One region of the Paucibacter sp. XJ19-41 genome, then DNA from elsewhere that is predicted to be linked to it. Evidence: predicted binding sites of a transcription regulator. Region 1 holds the regulator's gene; each other region holds the start of a gene.
What was found. Region 1 encodes FliA, which starts transcription of late flagellar genes. Its sites were predicted from a motif close to CTAAAGTTTNNNNNNNNNNNGCCGNTA; they were not measured.

Region 1 (6,312 bases):
ATCTGGCGGCCAGCGCCGGCGCCAGCCGCCGCGACCAGCAAGACATGATGAACGAGCTACGCTCGATGAAGGGCCTGATCGAGGAGCGCTTCGGCGCGCTGGCCTTCATGGAGAAGCTGCAGCGCCAGCCGGCCCAGGCCCGGCTGACGCAGAAGCTGCTGGACGCCGGCTTCTCGCCCGCGCTGACCCGCAAGCTGGTCGAAGGCCTGCCGGCCGACTTCAAGCAGCAGACCGCCGACGAGAGCAGCTGGGCCGCCAATGTGCTGTCGCGCAATCTGCAGACCGACGAGCAGAACCCGGCGCTGGAAGAGCAGGGCGGCGTGTTCGCGCTGATCGGCTCCACCGGTGTCGGCAAGACCACCACCTCGGCCAAGATCGCCGCCGCCTTCGCGACCCGCCACGGCGCCGGCCAGCTGGGCCTGATCACCTTGGACGCCTACCGCGTCGGTGCCCACGAGCAGCTGCGCGCCTATGGCCGCATCCTCGGCGTGCCGGTGCACACCGCCCATGACCGCACCTCGCTGGAAGACCTGCTGGAGCTGCTGTCGGGCAAGAAGATGGTGCTGATCGACACGGCCGGCATGGCCCAGCGCGACAGCCGTACCACCGAGCTGCTGGACATGCTGTCGCACCCCAGCCTGCGCAAGATCCTGGTGCTCAACGCCGCCCAGCAGGGCGAGACCATCGAGGACGTGGCCCAGGCCTGGCGCGCCAGCGAATGCATGGGCGTGGTGCTGTCCAAGATCGACGAGGCCGTCAAGCTGGCCCCGGCGCTGGACACGCTGATACGCCACAAGCTCAAGGTGCTGGGCGTGACCAACGGCCAGCGCGTGCCCGAGGACTGGCACCGCCTGTCGGCCCCGGCCCTGGTGCAGCGCGCGCTGCGCAATGCCGCCGCCCCGGCCTGGCGCGTCGACAGCGCCGATGTGAACCTGATCTTCGCCGGAGGCCCCGCGCTGGCCGCCGCCAATAACGCCCAGGCCGCCCGTCCGGCCGCCTTCGGCGCTTACTGAGCCCCACCCATCATGATGCGCAACTCCTATCGCCACACCGCCCCGCAAGACCAGGCCGACGGCTTGCGCCGCCTGTTCGCGGCCTCGCGCGTGCGCTTCATCCCGGTGCTGAGCAACCCCCATGTGGTCAACGGCGGCGCGCTGCTGGAAGGCCTGTGCGCCGCCTTCGCCGAGCTGGGTCTGCACACGCTGGTGGTCGATGCCGGCGAGCTGTCGCCGCAGCCGGCCGAGCTGGCGGCGGTGGACCTGGCCGCCTGCGTCGAGCGCCTGTCCGATCAGGTGTCCTATCTGGCCGCTCGCGGCCTGCCGCTGCGCCATATCAACGCCCATGGCTCGGCCGCCCAGTTTCTCGAAGCGGTCACCGACGCGGCGCCTTTTGCCGATGTCGTGATCCTGCATGCCAGCGCGGCCGAGCTGGCCCGCATGGTGGCCCAGCGCGAGCTGCGCCCGGTGCTGCTGGCCGACACCGATTCGCAAAGCGTCACCCATGCCTATGCCGGCATGAAGTGGCTGACCCAGCGTGCCGGCCTGATGGTCTACAGCCTGCTGCTGGCCTGCCCGCCGCAGCTGCGCCTGGCCGAGCGCATTGCCCAGCAGATCAGCAGCTGCGCCGACGGTTTTCTCGGCGCGGTGCTGCGCGACTGGGCCTGCCTGGACCCTCGCCAGCCGGCCAGCGCGCCGATGGCACCCGAGCTGCGCCATCTGGCGCGCGAGCTGCTGATGGCCGCGCCGCCCGGAGCCTTGCTGGAATCCGCCGCCGACACCTTGCCGCTGCGGCCGATGCTGCGCGGCGCACGTGCCGCCATGGCCGCCGTTTGAACAGTCGCTGGAGCAGATGATGTACACCGCCAAAGGTCGACTCGATAACTCCTCCCTGATCAAGCAGTACAGCCCGCTGGTGCGGCGCCTGGCGCATCAGATGATTGCCAAGCTGCCGGCCAATGTGGAGCTGGATGACCTGATCCAGGTCGGCCTGATCGGCCTGACCGATGCGCTGAGCCGCTTCGACACCGGCCAGGGCGTGCAGTTTGAAACCTTTGCCACCCAGCGCATCCGCGGCGCCATGCTCGACGAGCTGCGCGGCGGCGACTGGATGAGCCGCGGCACGCGCCGCCAGCAGCGCTCGATCGAGAGCGCCGTTCACAAGCTGGAGCAAAAGCTCGGCCGGGCGCCGCAGGAAAGCGAGATCGCGGTCGAGATGGGCATCAGCCTGCTCGAGTACCAGGAACTGCTCGGCAAGGTGCGCGGCACCCAGCTGGTCTTTCTGGAGGACATGAGCGGCGACGAGGGCGACGAAGACTATCTGGACCGCCATGTCGTCGACGACAGCAACACCCCGGTGGCCCTGCTGCAGGACCACCGCATGCGCGAGGCCCTGGTGGCGGCCATCAAGAACCTGCCCGAGCGCGAGCAGTTCGTGATGAGCATGTACTACGAGCACGACATGAATCTCAAGGAGATCGCGGCCGTGCTCAAGGTCACGGAGTCGCGCGTTTGCCAGCTGCACAGCCAGTCGATCGCCCGTTTGCGCGTTAAGCTGCGCGACTGGTAAGACAAAACGACGCCGCCGCGAGCGGCACCGACGGCAGGCCGCCACACGATGCGGCCGGAGGGGACTCAGCATGTTCGACTGGTTGCGTCGGCATCCCGACGCTGCAATGCCCGAGCCTGGCCCGGCCGCGCCCGGCGCCGGCCTGGAGGTGGTCAAGCGCCTGTCGCGCTCGGTCTCGACACTGGGCCGCGATGCCGCCGAGGTGCGTGGCGTGCTCGAAGACACCCAGAAGATCGTCGAGGCCCAGGGCCAGGCCATGCAGGCCCTGGCCGGCCAGCTGGGCCAGGTCCAGCAATCCCAGCAAGCCATCGGTGACTCGACCCGGCTGACCCGCGAGGCGGTCGGTCGCGCCCGCAGCGCGCTGGCCGGTGTCGGCGCCGAGGTCGGTGGCATCGTCCAGACCCTGCGCGATGTCTCGGACGCCGCCGGCCAGATCACCCAGATCGCGCTGCAGACCCGTCTTGTCGCCTTCAATGCCTCGGTCGAGGCCAAGCGCGCCGGCGAGGCCGGGCGTGGTTTCGGCGTCGTCGCCGATGCGGTCAAGGACCTGGCGGGCCGGGTCGAGGCCTCCTCCAAATCCATCATCGGTTCGATCGCGGCGCTCGACGCGCGCATCGACGCCTTCAGCCGCGAACTGGCCAGCGACGATGCCCACGCCGGCAAGAGCAGCATCCATGCGGCCTTCGGCGATGTCGAGAAGGATGTCGGCCTGATCTCGAGCTCGGCCGAGCAGAGCCGCCTGACCACGGCCAGCCTGAACGAGCGCGCCGCCGTGCTGGAGGGCGAGGTCAAGCAGGCCGTGGCCGGCCTAAGCAAGGCCTATGCCTGCAGCGAGCGTTTTCTGCGCCTGTCGGAAGAGCTGATCGAGCAGATCGCCGAGTCCGGCGTCGAGGTCGAGGACTCGCCGCTGATCCGCGGCGCCCAGCAGGCCGCCGCCGAGATCGCCGCGCTGCTGGAGCAGGCGGTGGCATCCGGCGCGATCCGCATCGAGCAACTGTTCGACGAGCACTACCGCCCGATCAACGGCAGCAACCCGCCGCAACACCTGACCCCCTTCACCGAGCTGGCCGACCGCCTGTTCCCGGCGGTGCAGGAGCGGCTGCTGAGCCTGAGCGACAAGGTGGTGTATTGCATCGCGGTGGACCGCAACGGTTATGTGGCCACCCACAACAAGAAGTACAACCAGCCGCAGCGCAGTGGCGACGTGGTCTGGAACACCGCCAACAGCCGCTACCGCCGCATCTTCAACGACCGCACCGGCCTGGCCTCCGCCCGCAACCAGCGCCCCTTCCTGCTACAGACCTACCGCCGCGACATGGGCGGCGGCCGCTTCGTCCTCCTCAAGGAAGTCGCCGCACCGATCATGGTGGCGGGGCGGCATTGGGGGGGATTGAGGTTGGCGTTTAATTTTTGAGGGGCTTTAGTTTCGCCGCCGCCGTTCCGGCTGCGCTTTACCGGGGCGCTATGCTGGCCCGCGGCCCGCGGCAAGTCGGCAAAGGCTGCTTTGTGAAAGTCATGTTATCAATGCAGAAGTCCATGGCTTTGAGTATCGACTAAGACCTTCAAGCAGGTTGGGGATGTTATTGGTGACTATCAAATCTCCGAAATTCACTCCACCGGAACGACGACCCCGCAGATTGAAGTCCTACAGCCGCTATATTCTTTCAGCATCGGTGCAAGCGCGATCATTGATTGGTCGTTCAGTTGGCTCGCCACGTTCGAGTCAACTTCGGGTGTCATGAAGCCAAACTCGAAGCGGCCGATATTGCGAGATTCCCGTTGAGACGCCTCCTTAAGGATGCCGAACAGACCGTAGTTATATAGGTCGGTGAAGCTTGCATCGAGTTCCTCGCCTTGTACGCCCAAGTGCATTTCCATTCTGGATTTCACTTCGGACCAGCGCTGGGTGCAAGACACGCCCTTGAAGGAACGAAGGAAGTGATCTAAATTCGGGAAGTCTAGTCGCAGTTCATTAACTACGTACTCGCTCAGCTTATTGTTGCGATCACTTACTGTTTTCATTACGAAGGTAGGATCGATGCGAAATGATGCATTCGGCTTTATGTCCCACTTGTCTAGTAGCCACTGTACGTGCAGCAGTAGTTGTCGAGGCCGGTAAAGCGTGTGACGAAGTATGTAGTAGAACGAATCCTCGTCGATGCCATGAGCCTCGTTGCGAATTTTGTCCGGAAAAAACTCCCGCCAGACTTCCTCGAAGGAGCGGTCCTTGGCCTTTAGATGATCCTCCAGACGTTTTCGGATGAACTCTGCCAAGTTCTCCCGGTCCCAATGAATTGGTTCCATGTACTGCTCAATCTTGTCGAGATCTCGAAGGTGGCGACGTGCGTTGTGTGCTAGTTCCTTGGGTAGCAGGATTTTGAGTGAGAGTTGCTGCTGGAAGATCGGATCTGTCACACATTTGTAGGCGGCGTCAATCAGCCCAGCGAAAAGTATGTCTCGTGACTCGAGAGAGTGCTCGACCACCGAGTCCAGTCCGTCAAAGCACAGAAGAAATGGCTTGTCTGCTTCAGCACTGTGCTGCTGAAGCACCTGCGCCAAGAGTTTCTCCAGACGCTCGTCACCCGGGAATGCCGAGATGAGTGAATGCTGCTTGGCATTCAGTCCATGTGCGAGCTTGGTCGGGACCTGGTCATTGCCGGACCAATTGACTATGAGTTGCCAAACCCGCTCCAAATGGCTGTTGAGCTTTTCGGTCGCTTGGGTGTTCAGGTGGCCAACACTGAGCAGATATTTCCTAATGTCAGTGCGTAATCGTTTGGGCAGCAAGCCTGACTCAAGCGCCCCCTCAAGTAAATAAATAGCGATAACGTTTTGCCACATTGATCGAGCGATCGCTACCACGCCATGGTCGCTGGCATCATGTAGGCGCTTGATCGACGTAAAAAGTGGTCCGAATTTCAGCTCATTGAGTTTGACGGAGTGAACCGCTCGGAAGTTAGCGCGATAGACGCTTGCTAGTGCCTTCATCAACGCCGTCTTTCCGCTGCCTTTCGCGCCGATGACGATAGCGCATTCGACATGCGAAAGCCTGGCGAACTTTGGAGTGCGGACGAAGTGCTCATCAAATCGTGTGTCTCGCTCTGCGGCATCGCTTCCTAAAGGGCGCTTGCTCCTTGGGGTATCAGGTAGCGCAGAAGATGTGCTCATAGCTTAAGTCCTCGGGCGTAGATAGCTGCTCCTGCGATGTAAACAAACACGATGCTCGCTGCCACGAAAAGTGTCCACTTGGTCGCGATAAGCCCCCAGGTCAAGGGAGTCGTATGCATCGACATGTAGAGGTTGATACTTGCAGCAATCACGAATATCAAAAGCGCCACTACTAGTAGTTCACCGAACTGTCTGGATAGGACCGAGGCTGCCCCCTTGTTTTGCAACCTGAACGTCTGCAGCAGCAAAAACATAGTAGCTACCGACCATTCGGGAGACGTTGTTAGGTAAGCAACGCTCTGATGATGTAGGGCCTCCAAGCTTACATATACTAGGACAGGCAAAGTTATGAGGACGTACTCCAATAGGAGTTCAAGCACAGTCTCCCGGACGTGTCGCGACATAGCCTAACCCTTTTGCAAGCTCGATTTACAGGCGGTCTACACCGTCGGTACGGCGTCTTCTGATCGCCCCCCGTCCTTGTGCCTATCGCCGGTCATCCAAATGCGCTAAAGCCGCAAAGATGTTCGCGTAACTTGCACCTCGACCAGATGCTCGGAATTACCTAGATGCCAATAA
Region 2 (6,312 bases), on a different contig from region 1:
CCGAGATCACCACCACCGGCAGGGCCGGGTAGGCGGCGCGGAATTCCTCCAGCAGATCGAAGCCGCTGGCATCGCCCAGTTGCAGGTCCAGCAGCACCAGATCGAAATCATCCTGCTGCTTCAGCGTCGACCGGGCAGCGGCGGCGCTGTCGGCGCCGACCACCTGGACATCGTCACCCAGGCCTTCGATGACGGTCTGCAGGGCCGACAGGATCAGCGGGTGATCATCAATGAGCAGTACTTTCATGCTCGGCCCCTTCATCAAGATTGGCGACATGCTTAGCGGTATGCATGGTGTTGGGGCTGGATCATAGGCAAGGGCCCCGGGCTTGGGCACAACCCTCATGGGGGATATCGCAGCCGCATCAGTTCGCACTGCGGACAAATCAGCGATAGCGTCGCGTCAGCGACTCCGCCACGCAGACCGGCTTGGCCAATCCCTCGCCCTCGACGCTGACCTGCACCGCCAGCTGGGCCCCACCCTCGATGGGTTCGTAGGACAGCAGCGTGAAACGCGCCCGCAAGCGGCTGCCCACCGGCACCGGCGCCGGAAAACGCACCTTGTTGAGGCCGTAGTTGATGCCCATGCGGCTGTCCGCCACCTGAAAACCGCTGTCGAAAAAGGCCGGCAGCAGGCTCAGCGTCAGGAAACCATGGGCAATGGTCGTGCCGAACGGCCCGGCCGCCGCCCGGGCGGGTTCGGTATGTATCCATTGCTGGTCGTCGGTGGCATCGGCAAAGCGCTGGATGCGCGCCTGGTCGACCTCGATCCAGTCGCTCAGGCCGATTTCCTGCCCCTGCAGGCCGGCCAGATCGGCCAGGCGTTCGAAAGTCCGCATCGTCTAGTGGTCCAGCCAGTCTCCCAGCGCCTGCCATTGCGCCAGATCGCGCTCGACCCGGCTGGGAGCGACGTCCCACAGGGTCAGACCGCGGGCCGCCAGTTGCACATAGTTCTGGGTGTCGCGCAGCATGCCCAGCACCGGCAGCGCCAGCCCTTGCACGAACTGCTGCAGTTGCTGGGCCGACAGCGTACCTTCACGCGCGCGCATGCCCACCAAGGCCAGCTGCGGGCTCTTGCCGCCCGACTGCGCCCGCAGATCTTGCAGGGTCTGCAGGAATCCGTATGTCGCCTGGATGTCAAAAAGACTGGGTTGCAGCGGAATCAGCAACTTGTCGGCCAGCGCGTAGACAGCCGCGAGCTTCTTGCCCCGCAGGCCGGCCGGTGTGTCCAGCACCACATGGCTGACGCCCTTGGGCGGCTTCAGTATGCCCTTCACGTCGACATCCCAGCTCTGGATCGCCGGCAGTTGCGCCGGGCGCAGATCCAGCCACTGGCGTGCCGACTGCTGGCTGTCGACATCGCCCAGCATCACCGCATGCCCTTGGCGGGCGTAGTAGCCGGCAATATTGCTGGCCAGCGTGCTTTTTCCAACGCCGCCCTTGGGGTTGGCGACCAGGATCACGGGCATGAAGTCTCCTGTGCAATCACGGGGAAACCATCGTAGCCGCGCCGCGCCGCGCACCGCAATGCGGGTGAACAGCGACAATAGCGCGATGTTTGCCCCCTCCCAAATCGAGGTGCGCCGCTTTTTCTGCGCCACCTACCGCAAGCTGCGCGAAGGTGCGCCGCTGATCCCGATGGAAGCCATTGCCGCGCAATGGATTGACGAGCACCCCGAGTACCACGCCGAACTGGCGGACGAGGAAACCGCCGTCAACACCGTCTACACGGTGGAAGAGGGGCGCACCAACCCCTTTTTGCATCTCTCGATGCATCTGACCATCACCGAGCAGCAGTCCATCGACCAGCCCACCGGCATCCGTCAGGCCATCGCGCTGCTGGCGGCCAAGCGCCAATCGATGCACGAGGCCCAGCATGCCGCGATGGACTGCCTGGGCGAGATGATCTGGGCCTCGCAGCGCAGCGGCCTGCCGCCCGATGGCCATGCCTATCTGGAATGCGTACGTAAGAAAGCCACCTCTTGAGGTGGCTTTGGTAGACAGGATGAGCTCGGATCAGGCCTGGTAGGACCCGCCGCCCAGCGACTTGCGCTCGTTCTTGCCCAGCGCCGAGTACAGGCCGCTGGCCTCGCCGGGCATCAGCACATCGATCGCGCGGTCCAGTGCGGCGGTGGCGCGTGCCAGCGACTCGCGCTGCGCGGCGACCCGGCCGCCGGCCTGTACCAGACGATGACGCAGATTGGGCGGCACCTGGCCGCTGCGGGCGGCTTCGCTGAACATCGCGATCGCCTCGGCCAGGGCCTGGTGCAGCGCGCTGGCATGCAGCTCGATCGCCTGGCTGTCGCGCCGCAGCAAGGCCTCGCCCAGCAGATTCAGGCAGCCTTCGACGGCCAGCAGCGGCTGCTCCAGCGCCTGGCCCAAGGCCGCGTCTGGCAAGCTCGTCATTTCAGAAGTGGGCAAGGCGTGCATAGCGGTACCCGCCGCAAGGCGTTGATATTCGGTCAGCAAAAACAGTCAAACAGCACCGGCTCGCGCCGGACACCGCTCAGTGAGGCGTCGCTCGGCTCAGCATTTCCTGGGCATTGGCAATCAGTTTGTCGGCCACCGCCTCGGCATTGATGCCGAACTTGCCTTCGGTGATGGCCTGGGAAATCCGCCCGACCTTCTCGGCGTCGAAGCTGCCTTCCTCGGACACACCGGCGAGCAAGGCGCTGGCATTGCTAGACAAGGCGATCTTGGCGCTGGCCTCCGGCGTCTTGCCGCCGGCGGCTTCGGCCGTCTTGGCGCGGCCGGCGTCAGCGCTGGCGGGCCTGTCCGTCCCGGCCGTCACTGGCGCCATCGTTTCTGGGCTGTTACCGATTTTCATGCTGCTCTCCATAGCTCAGGGCATTGCCCGAAGCTGTCCAGGTTTTTCGGTGTATCGACCCTTCCCGGCGGGACTTTAGGACTATCGCGAAACTGCGGGGCCAAACGCCCCCCTGTGCCTGCCTCATAGCAGCACCTCCACACGACGCTCACCGACGGCGCGGCCGGTCACGGTACGGCCATTCTCGAAACGGATCCTGACATCCTGGCCTTCCAGGCCCGGCTCCATGGCCTGGCCTTCACTGGCTATCGCATAGCCGGCACCGCTGGCCAGCACCTGCACGCGCTCGCCGGCGGCAAACCAGCGCCGCTGTTTCAGATCCGTGCTGCGCACCGCCTCACCGACCACCAGGGGTCGTTGCAGGCTGCGCCCGTCGAGCAGGCTGGCGTCGGTGAAGACCTGGCCGGACTCGGCAGCTATATCAATGTCGGCCGCTTGCAGCTGGGCTTGAGACAAGACGGTGCCGGCCGGCAAGGCGGTGGTGGCCACCAGCACCCGGGCATAGACCTGCACCTGCACCGGCAGGCTGACATTCCAGCGCGCCTGGCCATCGACGCAGCGCAGGCCGATGCGGCTGCGTCCCCACATCTTCATGCCGCTGGGCAGATAGGGCTGGACCTGGGCACAGGGCGCCAGCCGCAGCCGCGCGTCGAGCTGGCCCAGTTGCACCTCGATGCGCGCCTCGGGCGGCGCGCCGGCCTGGGCACCGGCCAGCGCCAGCGCCTGGACCCGGCTCAGCAGCTCGGGGCTCAGGCTGGACGGCGTCTGCGCCGCCCCGCCCGTCGCCGCCAGGCACAGCGCAAGCCCGGCGCCAAGGGCGCGGGTGCGGCTGGCCACGAGGGCAGCGGGAAGGCAGGCTTGTTGGAGCATGGAGCGACTGTAGGCCCGAGCCGCCGACTCCTGAGGGTCGAAATGCGCAGCAAAGCCCGTTCTATTCCCGCTAATGTTTTTCGACCTGCCCAACACAATCCATCTCAACTGCCCGGACTGCCACCGAGGTCCCCATCATGATCAACCGACTGACCGACACGCTGAACTTCCAGACCCAGGCCCTGAGCCTGCGCTCGGAGCGCCAGCGCCAGCTCGCCAGCAATATCGCCAATGCCGACACCCCGGGCTACCAGGCCCGGGACATGGACTTTGCGCGGGCGCTGCGCGAAGCGACCGGCTCCAGCGCGGTGCCCGGCGCGATGGCGACCACCAGCAAGAGTCATATGGCGCCGCTGGCCGGCGCCCGCGCCGACAGCAACAAGCTCTACTCCACCGCTGCCCAGACCAATCTGGACAGCAACTCGGTCGACATGGACCGCGAACGCGCCAACTTCGCCGACAACGCGGTGAAGTACGAGGCCACGCTGCGCTTCATCAATGGCAGCGTGCGCACCACGATGGACGCGATGAAGTCGCACAACGCGGCCTGATCCGCAGGAGAAGCCCATGTCGATGTTCCAGATCTTCAGCGTCTCGGGCAGCGCGGTCAGCGCGCAAAGCCAGCGCCTCAACATCGTCGCCAGCAATCTGGCCAATGCCGACACCGTGGCCGGCCCCGACGGCCAGGCCTACAAGGCGCGCCAGGTGGTGTTCCAGACCGCGCTGATGGGTGCCGGCGAGAACCTCGGCGCCGCCGGCGTGCGGGTGGCCCAGATCAGCGAAGACCAGACCGAGGGCCGGCGCGTGCACGACCCCAAGCACCCCAAGGCCGACGCCGAGGGCTATGTGACCTACAGCAATGTCAACACGGTGGAAGAGATGGTCAACATGATCTCGGCCTCGCGTTCCTATCAAAACAATATCGAGGTGATGAGCACGGCCAAGAGCCTGCTGCTCAAGACCTTGCAACTGGGCCAGGGCTGAGCCCGGGCCGGGAGGACTCCTGATGGACGTCGCAACGCTCAACAAGCTCAACGGTGGCAGCGGCACCGCCTCGGCCACCAAGAACGCGGCCGATACCCAGGACCGCTTCCTGAAGCTGCTGGTCGCGCAGATGCAGAACCAGGACCCGATGAACCCGATGGACAATGCCCAGGTGACCAGCCAGATGGCGCAGATCCAGACGGTCACCGGCGTGCAGGGCCTGAACACCACGATCCAGGGCCTGAGCTCGCAGTTCACCCAGCTGCAGGCGCTGCAATCGGTGGCCCTGGTCGGCCACGATGTGGCGCTGGCCAGCAACAATCTGGTGATCAACAAATCCGCCGACGGCGTCGCCACCGGCAAGGGCTCCTACGACCTGACCGGCGCCGCCGACAAGGTCAAGCTCGAGGTGCTGAGCCCGGCCGGCCTGGTGGTCGACACGGTGGAGCTCGGCGCCCAGAGCGCCGGCCTGCACAAATTCAGCTGGCCGGCCGACAAGGCGGTGGGTTACGACAGCCTGAATTTCCGCATCACCGCCAGCCGCGGCACGGCCCAGGTCGCCTCGACGCCCTACGCCACCGACAAGGTGGTCGCCGTCAGCACCAATGGCACCAAGCTGCAGGTCAAGCTCGAAGGCATGGGCATCGTCGACTACAGCCTGATCAAGATGGTCGACTGACGACCGCCCCCTCCCGATACCGATACCGCACAGTTTCAAGGACAAGCATCATGGGATTCCAACAAGGTCTCTCCGGTCTGAATGCCTCGAGCAAGAACCTCGATGTCATCGGCAACAACATCGCCAATGCCAACACCTATGGCACCAAGTCCTCGCGCGCCGAGTTCTCCGATATGTATGCCACCGCGCTCAACGGTGCCGGCGCCAATAACGTGGGCATCGGCGTGCAGTTGGCGGCTGTGGCCCAGCAGTTCACCCAGGGCAATATCTCGATCACCGAGAACCCGATGGACCTGGCGATCAACGGCGGCGGCTTCTTCCAGCTCAGCGACGGCAAGAGCCCGGTGGTCTACAGCCGCAACGGCCAGTTCAAGGTCGACCGCGAAGGCTTCATCGTCAACAACGACAAGCTCAAGCTGCTCGGCTATCCGGCCGACGGCACCGGCGTGATCCAGCCGGGCCTGGCCCAGCCGCTGCAGCTGCCCACCAAGGGCATCGAGCCGCAGACCACGGCCAATATCAAGATGGAGTTCAACCTGGACTCGCGCGCCAAGCCGACCGCGCCCTACACCCTGTCCGACCCGGCCGACCCGAACTCCAAGGTCGACGGCCTGGGCATCAAGCTCAAGGACCCGACCACCTACAACAACGCCACCTCGCTGACCGTCTATGACCAGAAGGGCCAACCGGTCGCGGTGACGCTGTACTACCAGCGCGCCCACAACCCCGACGCCAGCGGCAACACGGTCTGGAACGTCTACGTGACGGCCAATGGCGAGCCGGTCAGCGTCGCCGCCGACGGCTCCGACATCACCGCCCCGGACAAGAACGAGCCGCCGCTGCCGTACGCCCAGCTGACCTTCCCGCCGACCGGCGGCAGCCCGGTGTTCCCGCCGCCCGGCACCCTGCTGGACCTGCGCATCCCGGCCGGCACCAACTCGGCCGGCGCGCC
Region 3 (6,312 bases), on a different contig from region 1:
GCGCCGGTGGCATAGGCGCCGGAGGCCAGGCTGTGGGCGCTGGCCAGCTGGGTCACGTTGACGCTGTAGCTGCCCGAGCTGGCGCCGGCGCTGGCGGTGGCGGACAGGGCGGTCGGATTGCTGCTGCCGGCCGAGGTCTGGCCCCATAGCGAGGCCTTGGCCATCGCATTGGCGGCCGAGGTCACGCCGGACAGCAGGCTTTGCACCTTGCCATAGGTCGAGATCTGGGTCTGGATGAAGGTGGCCGAGGTCTGCAGGTTTTGCAGCGGTTTCTTCTCCAACGCGACCAGCTTGTCGATGATGTCGGCAACCTGCAGTCCGCTGCCTATGCCTGTTGATGAAATGCCCATGTCCGTATCCTTGGAGCCGTGATCTGTTGTCGGTCATTGGAGCCAATAACTGAAGGCCCGTTACGTTTGCATGCAACGGGCCTCGCCAGCGGGGAAGGGAGGGCGCTTAGCCTTGCAGCAGCCGCAGCACCTGCTGCGGCAGCTGGTTGGCCTGGGCCACCATCGCGGTGCCGGCCTGCTGCAGGATCTGGGCGCGCGAGAGGTTGGCAGTTTCCTGCGCAAAGTCGGCGTCCATGATGCGACCGCGGGCGGCCGACACGTTCTCGCTCTGGATCTGGATATTGGCGACCGCCGTCTCGAAGCGGCTTTGCACCGCGCCGAGCTGGGCGCGCGCGCCATTGACCTGGTCGAGCGCGCTGTCGATCTTCATGATCGCCTTCCACACGCCGACCTCGGTCTCGATGCTCAGGCTGTCGATGCCGATCTCCGGGTTGACCGCCGGCGGCACGATCAGGCCGCCGTCGCCAGCGTCCACACCGGTGGTCGCCGTCGTGAAGCCGGCCAGCGTGACCACGCCGGGCAGGCCGGTGGTCGTGTCGATGCGGGAGGACATCATCGTGATCTTGAAGGCGCCAGCCACGGCCGGGTCTTCCACCAGATAGGCGGAGATGCCGGTGTCGGTGGTCTTGCGGTTGATCGCCTCGATGACCTCGCCCAGGCGCTCCTTCTCGGAGTCGGACGCCGGGATCGTGCCGATATCGATCGGCGTGACGCTGGGCGCTACCGTGATGGTCAGCGGGCCGGGATTGGCGGCGCCGGGGATGGCGGCCAGATTGGGGCCGGTGATCTGCGTGCCATCGAAGGAGGCGGCGGTATTGCCTTCCGCGTACTGGACCGTCGAGATGGCGGCGGTGGTCGTGTTGGCCAGGCTGCCGATCGTGATGCCGTCACCCGAGTTGGCGCCGATCTGGAAAGTCGCAGCGGTGAAGGACCCGTCCAGCAGGCGCTTGCCGTTGAACGAGGTCTGCTTCGAGACGCGGTCGATTTCGTCGCGCAGCTGCACCACTTCGGCATGCAGGGCCTTGCGGTCGTCCGGGCTGTTGGTCGCGTTGGCCGATTGCACGGCCAGCTCGCGCATGCGCTGCAGCATGTCGCCGACCTTGCCGAGCGCACCTTCGCCGGTCTGCGCCAGCGAGATGCCGTCATTGGCATTGCGGGCCGCGACATTGAGGCCGCGCACCTGGGTGTTCATGCGCTCGGCAATCGCGAGACCGGCCGCATCGTCCTTGGCACTGTTGACGCGCAGGCCCGAGGACAGGCGCTGCATCGAGGTGGCCAGAGAACTCTGGCTGTTGTTCAGGTTTCGTTGCGCGTTCAGCGAAACGATATTGGTATTGATGGTTTGAGGCATCGCGGCTCTCCTACTGAAATCGATGATTCCGGCTTGGAGCCGGCGTACCTACTCGGTAGCTGCATTCTTCGGCAGAACTTAAATGCCGGAAGACTCGATAAGCAGGGTGTTCGATGCCTTATTCGATGCCGTCAATGAAGAGCCCCGGCGCGTGGCCGGGGCTTGGTTGGAGGGCTTGACCGAGCGCTTGCGCGCCCGGCGCCTACCCGATCAGCGCAGCAGCGACAGCACTTGCTGCGGCAGCTGGTTGGCCTGGGCCACCATCGCGGTGCCGGCCTGCTGCAGGATCTGCGTGCGCGACAGATTGGAGGTTTCCGTCGCGAAGTCGGCGTCCATGATGCGGCCACGAGCGGCAGCGGTGTTCTCGCTCTGGATCATGATGTTGCCGACCGCGCTCTCGAAGCGGCTTTGCACGGCGCCCAGCTTGGCACGGGCGCTGTTGACCTGGTCCAGCGCGCTGTCGAGCTGCTTCATTGCGACCCAGGAGTCCTTTTCGGTTTCCACCGAGATGTCGTCGATGCCGACCTCATTCTGCTGGGCGGTCTGGGCCATATCGGCCACGGCCATGCCGGTGTCGGCGGCGGTGAAGCCGGCGAACGTGATGGCTTGCGGAGCGGGCGGCGTGGCGGCATCCAGCTTGGAGCTGACCACTTCCAGGCGCATCGTGCCATCGGCGTTCTCGGTCGCGAAGGCCGAGACGCCGGTGTCGGCCGTCTTGCGGTTGATCGCCTCGATGACCTGGCCGAAACGCTCCTTGCCCGAGCCGGCGGCCTCGATCTCGCCGAGGTCGATCGCGGTGGCGGTGCCGACCTGGATGGTCAGCGTGCCGGCGGCGATCTCGGCGTTATAGCCGGTCACCGTGGCATCGGCCACATTCACCGCACCGGTGGTGCCGGCCGCCGTCGTGGCCGAGTTGTCGCCGTAGGTGATGTTGGACAGGCCGGCGGCGGTGGTGTTGGTCAGGCTGCCGATCGTGATGTTCTGGCCCGAGTCGGAACCAACCTGGAAGTTGGCCGAACCGAAGGAGCCGTCGAGCAGCTTGCGGCCGTTGAACGAGGTGTTCTTGGCGACGCGGTCGATTTCATCGCGCAGCTGCGTGACTTCGGCCTGCAGGGCCTTGCGGTTATCGGAGCTGTTGGTCGCGTTGGCCGACTGCACGGCCAGTTCACGCATGCGCTGCATCATGTCGCCGACCTTGCCCAGCGCGCCTTCAGCGGTCTGGGCCAGCGAGATGCCGTCATTGGCATTGCGGGCCGCGACGTTCAGGCCGCGGGTCTGGGCGCTCATGCGCTCGGCGATCGCCAGGCCGGCGGCATCGTCCTTGGCGCTGTTGACGCGCAGACCAGACGACAGACGCTGCATCGAGGTGGCCAGCGAGTTTTGCGAGGAAGACAGATTGCGCTGGGCGTTCAGCGAAACCGAGTTGGTATTGACAGACATTGCCATGATCGATCTCCAAAGTGTTACAGATGCTCCCGGCAGACGCCGGCTCTTGCCTCGGGGCTCGCCATCGGGTGAGGGCGGTCCCCGTGTCTGCGGCAAGCCGCAGACTGCGTCCGGCGGCAGCTAGTCGATGAAGACTGAGAGGTCGTCTGAGTTGATCCACTCAAAATCCACCGGTCGGCTGTTCCGGACCACGGAGCCGAAGCTTCGATTCCGTTGGGATGTTTATCGATCTGGCCTGACAGAACTTTAGGCATGTTTCACACGCTGTTACGTGGGGCAGGCGCTCGCCGGAACAAAACGGTAATTCTTGGTCTGCAGCAGGCTTGTAGGAATTTGCCTGACACGGCTCTGCTCGGAAGAGAGACGCAACGCGCGGATTTGGCCTGATGTTGGGCCCCTGTTCCGGTCTTCACAATCCGTTTCACGTTGGAACCAAACCGAAACAACAGGAGTGCCAGATGAACGCAGACCAAATCCTCGCCGAGATCCGTGAAGCGAATCTGTCCTACCTGATGCTGGCGCAAAGCCTGATCCGTAGCGACCGTGAGCAGGCCCTGTACCGCCTGGGCATCTCGGAAGAGACCGCCACCCTGATCGGCACGCTGAGCCCGGCTCAGATGATGAAGATCGCCTCGGGCAACACCTTGCTGTGCCGCTTCCGCATGGACGACGACATGGTCTGGGGTCTGCTGACCAGCCACGGCAAGACCGCCGCCAACGACCAGGTCTCCCGCCTGCATGCCAGCATCCTGATGGCAGGCCGCCACCAAGAAGCCGCCTGACTGTTGACCCCCGGTCATGCGGGGCCGCTTGGGAGCGGCCCGGTGCTGGCCCCGCGAAATACTGAACACCGATCGAGAGTGACCATCATGCGCCAGAAAAGCATCCTGACCGAAGCCCGCCAGATCGAACGTGCGGTGACCCTGATCAACCTGGGCGCGCGCCTGCAGGTGCTGGAGTCGGAGACCGATCTGAGCTATGAGCGCCTGCTGCGCCTGTACAAGGAAGTCTCGGGCAAGTCGCCGTCCAAGGGCCAGCTGCCCTTCTCGACCGACTGGTTCATGACCTGGCAGCCCAATATCCACGCCTCGCTGTTTCTCAACATCCACGAGTACCTGAACAAGGTCGCCGAGATGGATGAGATCGACACCGTCATCAAGGCCTTCCAGCTCTACCGCGAGCAGACCCAGGCCCAGGGCCTGGAGGAGCAGCTCTCGGTGACGCGCGCCTGGCGCCTGGTGAAGTTCATCGACAACGGCATGCTGACGATGACCAAGTGCAGCAAGTGCGGCGGCCACTTCGTGACCCACCCGCACGAGATCGCCCGTCACTATGTCTGCGGCCTGTGCAACCCACCGGCCCGCGCCGGCAAGGGCAAGGCGCAGGGCGGCATCCATATGCATTGAGACCTGTGGTGCCCGCCTCGGCCATGCCTTTCCCTATGGCCGCGCTGCACCGCGCCTGGCCCTTGCCGGCCCTGCTGAGCTGGGGCGGCGCCTGGCTGCTGTTTCTCGCACTGGTTCGCCTCGGCCTGGGGCCGCTGCCCGCCGCGCTGGGGGCAGGTCTTGCCGGCCTGCTGCTGGCGCTGACACAGTCCAGTCGCTGGCGTCGCGTGATGGTGGCGCTGGGCTTTCCTCTTTCTCTATTGATCAGCGGCGCGGCGTCCGGCCTGCCCGCCTGGGCCTGGTTGCTTCCGCTGCTCCTGCTGGCCCTGGCCTATCCGCAGCGGCTCTGGCGCGATGCGCCGCTCTATCCCACGCCGCCGGGCGCCCTACAAGCCCTGGCCGAGATCGCGCCGCTGCGCGCTGGTGCGCGCGTGCTCGACGCCGGTTGCGGCCTGGGTCACGGCCTGCGCGAGCTGCGCCGGGTCTACCCGCTGGCCCGCATCGAAGGGGTGGAGTGGAGCGCTTTGCTGGCCCGTCTGGCGGCCTGGCGGTGTCCCTGGGCACGGGTGCGGCGCGGCGATATGTGGGCCGATGACTGGCGCGCCTACGATCTGATCTATCTGTTCCAGCGCCCCGAGTCGATGCCGCAGGCCCTGGCCAAGATGCGCGAGCAGCTGCGCCCCAAGGCCTGGCTGGTCAGTCTTGATTTCGAGCTGCCGGCGCTGCCGGCGCGGGCCTGCATCGAGCTGGGCGGGCGGCACCGCTTATGGGTCTATGCGAGCAGCATCGCTCAAGAGCGCGCCGCCGACGCCGATATGACTGGCAACTGAGGGCCGGGCCGACAAGCCCGAACCCGCCGCAAGCGAATACAAAACGGAATCCATCCATGTTTGTCATCATTGGCTGGGTGCTGGCCATGGCCTGCATCTTCGGGGTCTTCATTGCTCACGGTGGCAATATCGGCGTGGTGCTGAAGGCCCTGCCGTTCGAGATGACGACCATCTTCGGTGCGGCCATCGGCGCGATGCTGGCGACCAATCCGCCCAAGGTCATGAAGGCCACGATGAAAGGCCTGGGTGCCTGCTTCAAGGGCAGCAAGTACACCAAGGCCCGCTATATGGAGCTGCTGGCCCTGCTCTACGACATCCTGCAGAAGGCCCGCAAGGAGGGCCTGATGTCGATCGAGAAGGATGTCGAAGATCCGCACAGCTCGCCGCTGTTCCAGAAATACCCGGTGGTCGGCAACGATCACCATGTGGCCGAGTTCATCACCGACTATCTGCGCATGATGGTCTCGGGCAATCTGAACGCCCATGAGATCGAGTCGCTGATGGACAACGAGATCGACACCCACCATCACGAGGCCTTCATGGCCGTGCAGGCCATCCAGCGCCTGGCCGGCGGCCTGCCGGCTTTCGGCATCGTCGCGGCCGTGCTGGGCGTGGTCAACACCATGGGCTCGGTCGGCCAGCCGCCGGCGGTGCTGGGCGGCATGATCGGCTCGGCCCTGGTCGGCACCTTCCTGGGGATTCTGCTGGCCTATGCCTTTGCCGAGCCGCTGGCCGGGCTGCTGGAGAACAAGGTCGACGAGGACGGCAAGGAGCTGCAGTGCATCAAGACCACCTTGCTGGCCTCGATGCAGGGCTACGCGCCCCAGGTTGCTATCGAATTCGGACGCAAGGTGCTGTACTCTACGGAACGCCCAACCTTTGCCGAACTCGAAGGCCATGTGAAGAAGAAGTGAGGGTAGACGGTCATGGCAGGTGACGCCAAAAAGCTC

Region 2: flgM (flagellar biosynthesis anti-sigma factor FlgM) is a predicted target of FliA. The motif match lies at 2,880-2,906, and genes of this name have one in related genera.
Region 3: PO768_RS22330 (flagellin) is a predicted target of FliA. The motif match lies at 3,371-3,397, and genes of this name have one in related genera.

What each region holds. Positions count from the first base shown of each region.
Region 1 is NZ_JAQOWX010000112.1:59-6,370, forward strand. It holds partial or broken gene flhF (flagellar biosynthesis protein FlhF) at 1-1,013, shown strand, start outside; gene PO768_RS22645 (MinD/ParA family ATP-binding protein) at 1,026-1,832, shown strand; gene PO768_RS22650 (RNA polymerase sigma factor FliA) at 1,852-2,565, shown strand; gene PO768_RS22655 (methyl-accepting chemotaxis protein) at 2,636-3,979, shown strand; gene PO768_RS22660 (ATP-binding protein) at 4,174-5,733, opposite strand.
Region 2 is NZ_JAQOWX010000054.1:9,991-16,302, reverse strand. It holds gene PO768_RS15185 (response regulator) at 1-247, opposite strand, end outside; gene PO768_RS15180 (MaoC family dehydratase) at 387-839, opposite strand; gene PO768_RS15175 (ParA family protein) at 843-1,469, opposite strand; gene PO768_RS15170 (DUF1841 family protein) at 1,555-1,986, shown strand; gene PO768_RS15165 (hypothetical protein) at 2,017-2,406, opposite strand; gene flgM (flagellar biosynthesis anti-sigma factor FlgM) at 2,507-2,839, opposite strand; gene flgA (flagellar basal body P-ring formation chaperone FlgA) at 2,951-3,664, opposite strand; gene flgB (flagellar basal body rod protein FlgB) at 3,835-4,248, shown strand; gene flgC (flagellar basal body rod protein FlgC) at 4,265-4,681, shown strand; gene PO768_RS15140 (flagellar hook assembly protein FlgD) at 4,704-5,360, shown strand; gene flgE (flagellar hook protein FlgE) at 5,411-6,312, shown strand, end outside.
Region 3 is NZ_JAQOWX010000108.1:6,019-12,330, reverse strand. It holds gene fliD (flagellar filament capping protein FliD) at 1-350, opposite strand, end outside; gene PO768_RS22335 (flagellin) at 457-1,701, opposite strand; gene PO768_RS22330 (flagellin) at 1,912-3,147, opposite strand; gene flhD (flagellar transcriptional regulator FlhD) at 3,606-3,929, shown strand; gene flhC (flagellar transcriptional regulator FlhC) at 4,017-4,553, shown strand; gene PO768_RS22315 (class I SAM-dependent methyltransferase) at 4,562-5,362, shown strand; gene motA (flagellar motor stator protein MotA) at 5,419-6,276, shown strand; gene motB (flagellar motor protein MotB) at 6,289-6,312, shown strand, end outside.